One region of the Ramlibacter sp. GS1-15 genome, then DNA from elsewhere that is predicted to be linked to it. Evidence: riboswitches for the same ligand, from Rfam matches in the RefSeq annotation. Region 1 holds a riboswitch; the other holds the start of a gene.

Region 1 (4,179 bases):
GGCAATGCCCTCGTCGCCGCGATGCGCGAACAGAAGGCTGCCTTCGCGCTGCACGTCGACTTCCACCTCGAGCTGCTGCGCGATCTGCGGCCACAGATCGAGCGAGCGCAGGCCCAGCGCGAACACGCGCTCGTCGGCGCATTGCAGCTCCGCCACCGGGCACAGCATGCCGGCCGCGGTCCAGCCGGCGGCGCCCCGTGCTTCCGCATGCGGTGCCGGATCGAACACGTCGACCTCGTGCCCCGCGCGAGCGAGCTGGAAGGCCAGCAGGCGGCCGAGCAGGCCGGCGCCGGCGATGCCGATGCGCATGTCAGCCCTTCTGGATCGGGATGTAGATCTCGCTGCCGGCGGCCTTGAACTCCGCGCTCTTGGCTGCCATGCCCTCCTGCGCCGCCGTGTAGTCGCGCACGTCCTGCGTGATCTTCATCGAGCAGAACTTCGGGCCGCACATCGAGCAGAAGTGCGCGACCTTCGCGCCGTCGGCCGGCAAGGTCTCGTCGTGGAAGTCCTTGGCCGTGTCCGGGTCGAGCGACAGGTTGAACTGGTCCTGCCAGCGGAATTCGAACCGCGCCTTCGACAGCGCCTCGTCCCACGCGCGCGCGCCGGGATGGCCCTTGGCCACGTCGGCCGCATGCGCCGCGATCTTGTAGGCGATGATGCCCTGCTTCACGTCGTCGCGGTCGGGCAGCCCCAGGTGCTCCTTCGGCGTGACGTAGCACAGCATCGCGGTGCCGAACCAGCCGATCATCGCCGCACCGATCGCCGACGCGATGTGGTCGTAGCCGGGCGAGATGTCGATCGTCAGCGGGCCGAGCGTGTAGAACGGCGCCTCGCCGCAGTGCCTGAGCTGCTCCTCCATGTTGGCCTGGATCATGTGCATGGGCACATGGCCCGGGCCCTCGATCATCGTCTGCACGTCGTGCTTCCACGCGATCTGCGTGAGCTCGCCGAGCGTGTGCAGCTCCGCGAACTGCGCCTCGTCGTTCGCGTCGGCGCCGCTGCCCGGACGCAGGCCGTCGCCCAGCGAGAAGCTCACGTCGTACGCCTTCATGATCTCGCAGATCTCCTCGAAGTGCGTGTAGAGGAAGTTCTCCTTGTGGTGCGAGATCATCCACTTGGCGAGGATCGAGCCGCCGCGCGAGACGATGCCGGTGCGCCGCTTCGCCGTCAGCGGGATGTACGGCAAGCGCACGCCCGCGTGGATGGTGAAGTAGTCCACGCCCTGCTCGGCCTGCTCGATCAGCGTGTCGCGGAAGATCTCCCACGTGAGGTCTTCGGCCACGCCGCCGACCTTCTCCAGCGCCTGGTAGATCGGCACCGTGCCGATCGGCACCGGCGAGTTGCGGACGATCCAGTCGCGCGTGGTGTGGATGTTCTTGCCGGTGGACAGGTCCATCACCGTGTCCGCGCCCCAGCGGATCGCCCACACGAGCTTCTCGACCTCTTCCTCGATCGACGAGGTCACCGCCGAGTTGCCGATGTTGGCGTTGATCTTCACGAGGAAGTTGCGCCCGATCGCCATCGGCTCGATCTCGGGGTGGTTGATGTTCGCGGGGATGATCGCGCGGCCGCGCGCCACCTCGTCGCGCACGAACTCGGGCGTGATGATCTCGGGGATCGTCGCGCCCATGGCGTTGCCGCGCAGGCGCTCGTTCTTCGCGGCGTCGGCCAGGTACTCGGCCATCCATTCGCGCTTGCCGTTCTCGCGCAGCGCGACGAACTCCATCTCGGGCGTGACGATCCCCTTGCGCGCGTAGTGCATCTGCGTCACGTTGGCGCCCGCCTTCGCGCGGCGCGGCGCGCGCTGCAGGCCCGCGGCTTCGGTGCGCAGCGCGGCAATGCGCGCGGCCTCGCGCTCTTCGCTCTTGGTGCCGTCGTCGATCGCGCGCCTCTCGCGGCCGGCGTAGCTTTCGGTGTCGCCGCGCGCGGCGATCCAGTCGTTGCGCAGGCCCGCCAGGCCGCGGCGCACGTCGATCATCGCGGAAGGCTCGGTGTACGGCCCCGAGGTGTCGTACAGCGTGACGGTCTCGCCGTTGGTGAGTTTCACCTCGCGCATGGGCACGCGCACGCCCGGATGCGCCTGGCCGGCGACGTGGACCTTGGTGGAGGCGGGAAAGGGCTCGCGCGTGAGGGCGAGCAGTTGCGCGAGTTTGTCGGGTGCGTTCATGTGCCTTCCTTGTGAAGCGATGCCATCGATCGCTCCAGGGATGGCAGGACGCGCGCCGTGGGGCAGGGCCTGTCAGCTCTTCTTACGCCGGTACGAACCGGTTCAAGTTCACGGGTTTGGACTCACCATCTCAGCGATAACGGCCTGCATCGACCGCTCGCACCCCGGAGCGATGGCAAGTATAGGGCGTGCTCGCCGCGGCGCACGCGCGGGGCCGTGCATTATTTTTCGATCTTGACCTTGGTCAACCCTGCCTTCGTGGTCACCTTTCCAGCCATATGCCGAACGGTCGGTAGTACGCGCGCGTACCGGCGGGTGGCGCTGCCACAATGCGCCGGCCTTCCACCTGAGGAGATTCGATGTCTGTGATCACGGTGCACCGACCTGCGCGTGCCCCACGAGCCGATGGCCGCTGGACGGTCGCGGCCGTGCGCGAGCTGTTCGAGCTGCCGTTCAACGAACTGGTCTTCCGCGCGCAGGCCGTGCATCGCGAGCATTTCGATCCCGCGCAAGTGGAGCTCGCGACGCTGCTGTCGGTGAAGACGGGCGGCTGTCCCGAGGACTGCGGCTATTGCCCGCAGGCCGCGCAGCACGACACCGGCGTGGCCGCGACGAAGCTGATGGAGCCCGACGAGGTGCGCGTTGCCGCGCAGCGTGCCAAGGACGCCGGGGCGACGCGCTTTTGCATGGGCGCCGCCTGGCGCGCGCCCAAGGACCGCGACATCGAGAAGGTCGCCGAACTCGTCGCCACCGTGAAGTCGCTCGGCCTGGAGACCTGTGCCACGCTGGGCATGCTGGAAGACGGCCATGCCGAAACCTTGCGCGATGCGGGGCTGGACTACTACAACCACAACCTCGACAGCGCGCCCGAGTTCTACGGCGACATCATCACCACGCGCGTGTACCAGGACCGCCTGGACACGCTCGAGCGCGTGCGCGATGCCGGCGTGAAGGTCTGTTGCGGCGGCATAGTCGGCATGGGCGAATCGCGCACCCAGCGCGCGGGACTGATCGCGCAGCTGGCCAACCTCGATCCGTATCCCGAGTCGGTGCCGATCAACCACCTCGTGCGCGTCAAGGGCACGCCGCTGGCCGACGAGGAACCGCTCGATCCTTTCGAATTCGTGCGCACGATCGCCGCCGCCCGCATCACCATGCCCAAGGCGCGCGTGCGCCTGTCCGCCGGCCGCCGCGAGATGGGCGATGCGGTGCAGGCGCTGTGCTTCCTGGCCGGCGCCAATTCGATCTTCTACGGCGATAAGCTGCTGACGACGGGCAATCCGGACACGGAGGCCGACCTGCGCCTGCTCGATCGACTGGGCTTGCAGGCCCGCGGGCTGGCCTAGCGCTTCGGCAGCACCGAACGCTGGAACTTCGATTCGGGAGGAAAGATGAGGGTGGACGCTGCCGGATCGTGGAGCGTATCACCCCGCCCCCGTCGCGCCTTCGACCAGATGAGGGCCAGGAGGACAGCGGCCACCAGGGCCAAAGGCACGCAGACCAGGAGCGTCTCTCGCCACGCATAGGCGCCCCATGCCGCGCCGGCGGCGATGGCGAGAGAGGCGACTACCGTGATCTTGCTGGACGACATGAGCTCAGCATACGGCAGGACACCGGGGGCTGCGCAACTGTGGGCTTACCGGAATGTGGCATGCTGCCGACACCCTTGTGTCTGGCGGAGCAGGAGCTTGTCAAACGCCGCGCCGATCCTGGCGATGGTCGTGCCAGTGGCGTTTCATCAAACCAGGCCGAGCATGGCCGGCGTGACCTGCGCGAACACCCGCTGCGAGTCGGCCTCGCGAAGCGCGAACTGCGACTCGAAGATCCCGCCGAGCACCGCGCGATAGTCGTTGAGCACCGGCCAGTCGCGATTCTGGAAGAGGCTCGCCGGTGTCACGGCGACCTGTTCGCCCGCCACCGGTGCGCGCTTGCTCGACCCGCCCAGCACCCACATCACGCCGCCGTGGCCATGGTCGGTGCCGCGATTGCCGTTCTCGCGAAACGTCCGGCCA
Region 2 (4,179 bases), 1.1 Mb from region 1:
GGAGCGCCCGGGTACAGGTACACGTGGCCGAACTGGTAGGGCGATTCGCGCCAATACCGTTTGTTGGCCACGTTGTCGATGCCCAGTGTCCACGTCGTCGCGGTTCGGCCGATCTGCTTCTCATAGCGCAGCGCCGCGTCGACGCGCGTCCAGGCCGGCAACTTGATGGATTCATCCGCGAGAACGGCGCGATTGCCTTCGTGCGACAGCGAGCCCTGCAGCTCCAGGCCGGCGATGCCCGGCATCTTCCACGCCGCGAACGCGCGCGCGACCACCGCGGGCACGTTGATCGGACGATGGCCGTTGCTCGCCGGATCGATCGCGCTGCCTTCGCGGCGCGCATGCAGCAGCATCGCCGTCGCGCCTGCGCGCCATGGGCCGGACGTCCACTGCAGCGCGCCTTCGATGCCGCGATGCACGGCCGTCCCGTCGAACTGGCCCGTGCACAGGCTGAAGGTGATGTCGCAGAAGGCGATGTTCGACACCGGCCGGCGGATGTCGAACCACGCGAGCTCCCAGGCCCACGCATCGCGTGATCCCTTCACGCCCACTTCCCACTGGCGGGACTTCAGCGCCGGCAGCACCGCGCCGGGATTGGCGTAGACGCTCGGGTTGTTGGGAACCACCTGCGACTCCAGGCCTTGTCCCCAGCTCGCGTACGCCGTCGTCGCGTCGGCCAGCTTGTAGCTGCCGGCGAGCCACGGCGTCGTGAGGGATTGGGAGTAGCTCGTGGCCTCGCTGCCGTCGCTCGCGGCGAACGAGCGGTTCAGGCGCGTGTGGCGCATGCCCAGCCAGGTGGTGAACTTCGCGTTCCAGTGGATCGCGTCGCGCAGCGACAGTTCGGTGGAGCGCTCGTCCTGGTTCTGGCCGGGGAATACGGGCGTGGGATCGGGCGGCACGATCGCCGTGCCCTGCACGTTGCCCGTGCCGACGAAGTTGTAGGCGTTGTCGGGAAGCCGGTCGTGGATCGTGCTGCGCAGGATGCCCAGCCCGAGGTCGTGCGTGATGCCGCCGGTGGCGACCTTTCCTTTCAATTCCAGCGAAGCCGCGTTCTCGCGGCGCTTCTCGCCGATGCTGCGGTAGTCGTAGTAGTCGAACGTGCCGTCGGAGCAGAAGCGGTCGAAGCGGCCCTCCGCGCTGCAGCCGAACGGGAACGCCGTGAAGTCATCGTTCTTCAGCCGCTGCGATCCGAGCTGGCCGACGACGCGCCAGTCGCTGCCGAGCGTGTGCGTGTAGCGGAAGGTGCCGGTCAGCGCGTCGAACTTCGAGGGCTGCGCCCAGGGCTGGTTGTTCAGGTTCAGGCGCGGATCGACAGGCGCGGGCAGCACGTCGCCCAGGAGGCTGAAGCCCACCTGGCTTGCCTGCTTCTTGCTGCTCCATTCGAACTCCCCTTCGAGCAGCGAGTCGCGCGTGATGCGCCAGTCGCCCGCGAACGCGACCAGGCTGCGATCGCCATCGAGGTTGTGAATCAAGGGGCGCAGGCGTTCCTGCGCGACGTTGAGGCGATAGCCGAAGGCGCCGTCGGTGCCGAAGCGCCCGCCCAGGTCGACGGCCGCGAGCACGCTCGCGCGCCGCGTCCATTCCAGGCGCACTTCGCGCAGGTCGGTCTCGGTCGGTCGCTTCACGACGTAGTTCACCAGCCCGCCCGGCGCGCTCGTGCCCGCCTGGATCCCGCTCGTGCCCTTGAGGAGCTCGACACGTTCCTTGTTGTCCAGCGGGATGGTGGTCTCGGCGCTGATCGGCAGGCCTTCGCGGCGGTAGTTGTAGTCCTGGTCGAGCAGGAAGCCGCGGATCGACAACATGTCCCAGTAGCCTGGCGCGTCGTACGCGTCGACCAGCGAAGGGTCGAAACGCGTGAGGTCCGCCAGGCGCCGCGCACCGGATTGCTCGATCTGCTTGCGATCGATGATGCTCGCGGACATCGGCACGTCCTTGAGCGGCAGGTCGCCGAAGCCGGTCACGTCGGCGGCCGGCGGCCAGGCCTTTTCCGTCACGGTGACAGGCGAGAGCGTCGTGGTCTGCGAATGGGCGCTGCCGGCGACGGCGGCAAGGAGGGCGACGCGCGCGATGGCGCGCAAAGGGAAGGTGTGTGCTTCTGTCATGGCTTTCCCTGCGCGAGGATTACCTCAGTCAGGTTCAAAGGGACTCTCTCAGTCGCCGCGGCACGCGGCAACACCCCTAGCGAGTGCGCGAATGTTAATCGAAGACGGGTGTCTCCACGCCGAGCACCTTGTGCAGCCTCGGCGACGTGGTCGTGTACTGCAGCATGATCGTCTGGCCGGGGTAGACGATCTTCGCGGCACCGAAGGCGGCCAGCGCGCATTCGTGGAACCCCGACAGGATCAGCTTCTTCTTGCCGGGATAGGTGTTGACGTCGCCGACCGCGAAGATGCCCGGCTCGCTCGTCGAGAACTTCTCGGTGTCCACCTTGAGCTGCCGACGCTCGATGTCCAGGCCCCAATCCGCGATCGGGCCGAGCTTGGGCGACAGTCCGAAGAACACCAGCAACGCGTCCGCACGCAGCTCGTGCACAGCCATGTCCGGACCCGTCACCTTCACGGCGGACAGCTTGCCGTCCTGCTCGTCGTAGCTCGTGACCTGCCCGACGATGAAGCGCATGCGCTGTTCCTCGCACAAGGCCCGCATCCTGGCGACCGAAGCGGGCGCCGCCTTGAAGGCGTCGCGGCGATGGACAAGCGTCACGCTCGCTGCCTTGTTCGGGCCGTCCTGCGCGAAGTTCAGCGCCCAGTCGAGCGCGGAGTCTCCCCCGCCGAGCACGACCAGGTGCTTGCCGGCCAGTTCGGCGGGCTTCTTCACGCTGTAGAACAGCTGCGAGTCCCGGAACTTCGCGATGCCCTCGAGTGCGAGGGCGCGCGGCTCGAACGCGCCCATGCCACCTGCGATGAACACGGTCGTCGCGATGAACTCTTTCGCCTTGTCGGTCACGACGAAGAAGCGGCCATCGTCCCGCCGCTGCAAGGTCATGACGGTCTGGCCCAGGTGGAACGTCGCGCCGAACGGCTCGATCTGCTTGAGCAGGTTGTCCGTGAGTTCCTGTCCCGTGCACACCGGCACGGCGGGGATGTCGTAGATCGGCTTGTCGGGATAGAGCTCGATGCACTGCCCGCCGGCATAGGCGAGCGAGTCGATCACGTGCGCCTTGATCTCGAGCAGGCCCAGTTCGAAGACCTGGAACAGGCCCACCGGCCCGGCACCGATGATCAGGGCGTCGGTCTCGATCGGTGCGGCGGGGTTGCTCACTTCAGCCTTGTGCGTCCCGGATCAGCTCGGGGAGCTTGCCGGTCTTGTCCTTCCATTCCTCGGCGTCGGGCAGCGCCGGCTTGCGCTTGGTGATGCTCTTCCAGCCGGGGGCCTTCGCCAGGTCGGCGTTGATCTGGATGAACTGCAACTGGTCCGGCGGCGTGTCTTCCTCGGCGTAGATCGCGTTGACCGGGCACTCGGGGATGCACACCGCGCAATCGATGCACTCGTCCGGGTCGATGACGAGGAAGTTCGGCCCTTCGCGGAAGCAGTCCACGGGGCAGACATCCACGCAATCCGTGTACTTGCAGCGGATGCAGGATTCGGTGACGACGTGAGTCATGTTGTTCTGTCAGGCGAGGGAAAACGACCCTCGATTCTAGGGCGCCGCACCGGGGCGGCCTTGCGGCAGCTCAACGAACCAGCACGGCCCCCGAGGTCTTGTGCGTGGCCGTGTCCACCAGCACCAGCGACCCCAGCAGGCGGGAGCGCGCGTAGGACTCGACGGGAATCGGTTCCTGCAGCGCCAGGTCGACGTGCCCGATGCCGTTCGGCTCCAGGTGATCGGTCTCGCTCTCGGCCAGCGTGTTGACGTCCAGCTTATGCACGATGCGCTTGATGCGCGCCTTGACCCAGCGATGGCCATGCAGCGCCCAGTACACGCGCCCGGCCACCAACGGCTCGTCGTCGAGCCAGGCAACGGTGGCCGAGACCTCGCGCACGGCATCGTGCGTGCCCAGGGCCAGCAGCCAGTCGCCGCGCGAGACGTCCACTTCGCGATCGAGCACGAGGCCCGCACTGTGGCCCGCCTGCACGTGGCCCGGCTGGCGCGCGTGGTTCAGCACCTGGGCGATGGTGGCCGTCTGGCCGCTGGGCATGACCTGCACCGTCTGTCCCACCTGCACGTCGCCGGTCGCG

The links. Region 1 has a riboswitch for thiamine pyrophosphate ahead of thiC (phosphomethylpyrimidine synthase ThiC). Riboswitches for the same ligand answer to the same signal wherever they lie in the genome.
Region 2: another riboswitch for thiamine pyrophosphate. It lies ahead of AC3EF3_RS08640 (TonB-dependent siderophore receptor); the one in region 1 lies ahead of thiC (phosphomethylpyrimidine synthase ThiC).

The regions. Positions count from the first base shown of each region.
Region 1 is NZ_JBYNTU010000001.1:623,802-627,980, reverse strand. It holds gene AC3EF3_RS03135 (FAD-dependent oxidoreductase) at 1-309, opposite strand, end outside; gene thiC (phosphomethylpyrimidine synthase ThiC) at 311-2,167, opposite strand; TPP riboswitch at 2,230-2,344, opposite strand; gene bioB (biotin synthase BioB) at 2,527-3,513, shown strand; gene AC3EF3_RS03120 (hypothetical protein) at 3,510-3,758, opposite strand; gene AC3EF3_RS03115 (DUF1501 domain-containing protein) at 3,906-4,179, opposite strand, start outside.
Region 2 is NZ_JBYNTU010000001.1:1,714,601-1,718,779, forward strand. It holds gene AC3EF3_RS08640 (TonB-dependent siderophore receptor) at 1-2,102, opposite strand, end outside; TPP riboswitch at 2,090-2,190, opposite strand; gene AC3EF3_RS08645 (NAD(P)/FAD-dependent oxidoreductase) at 2,197-3,261, opposite strand; gene fdxA (ferredoxin FdxA) at 3,263-3,604, opposite strand; gene AC3EF3_RS08655 (sulfate adenylyltransferase subunit 1) at 3,675-4,179, opposite strand, start outside.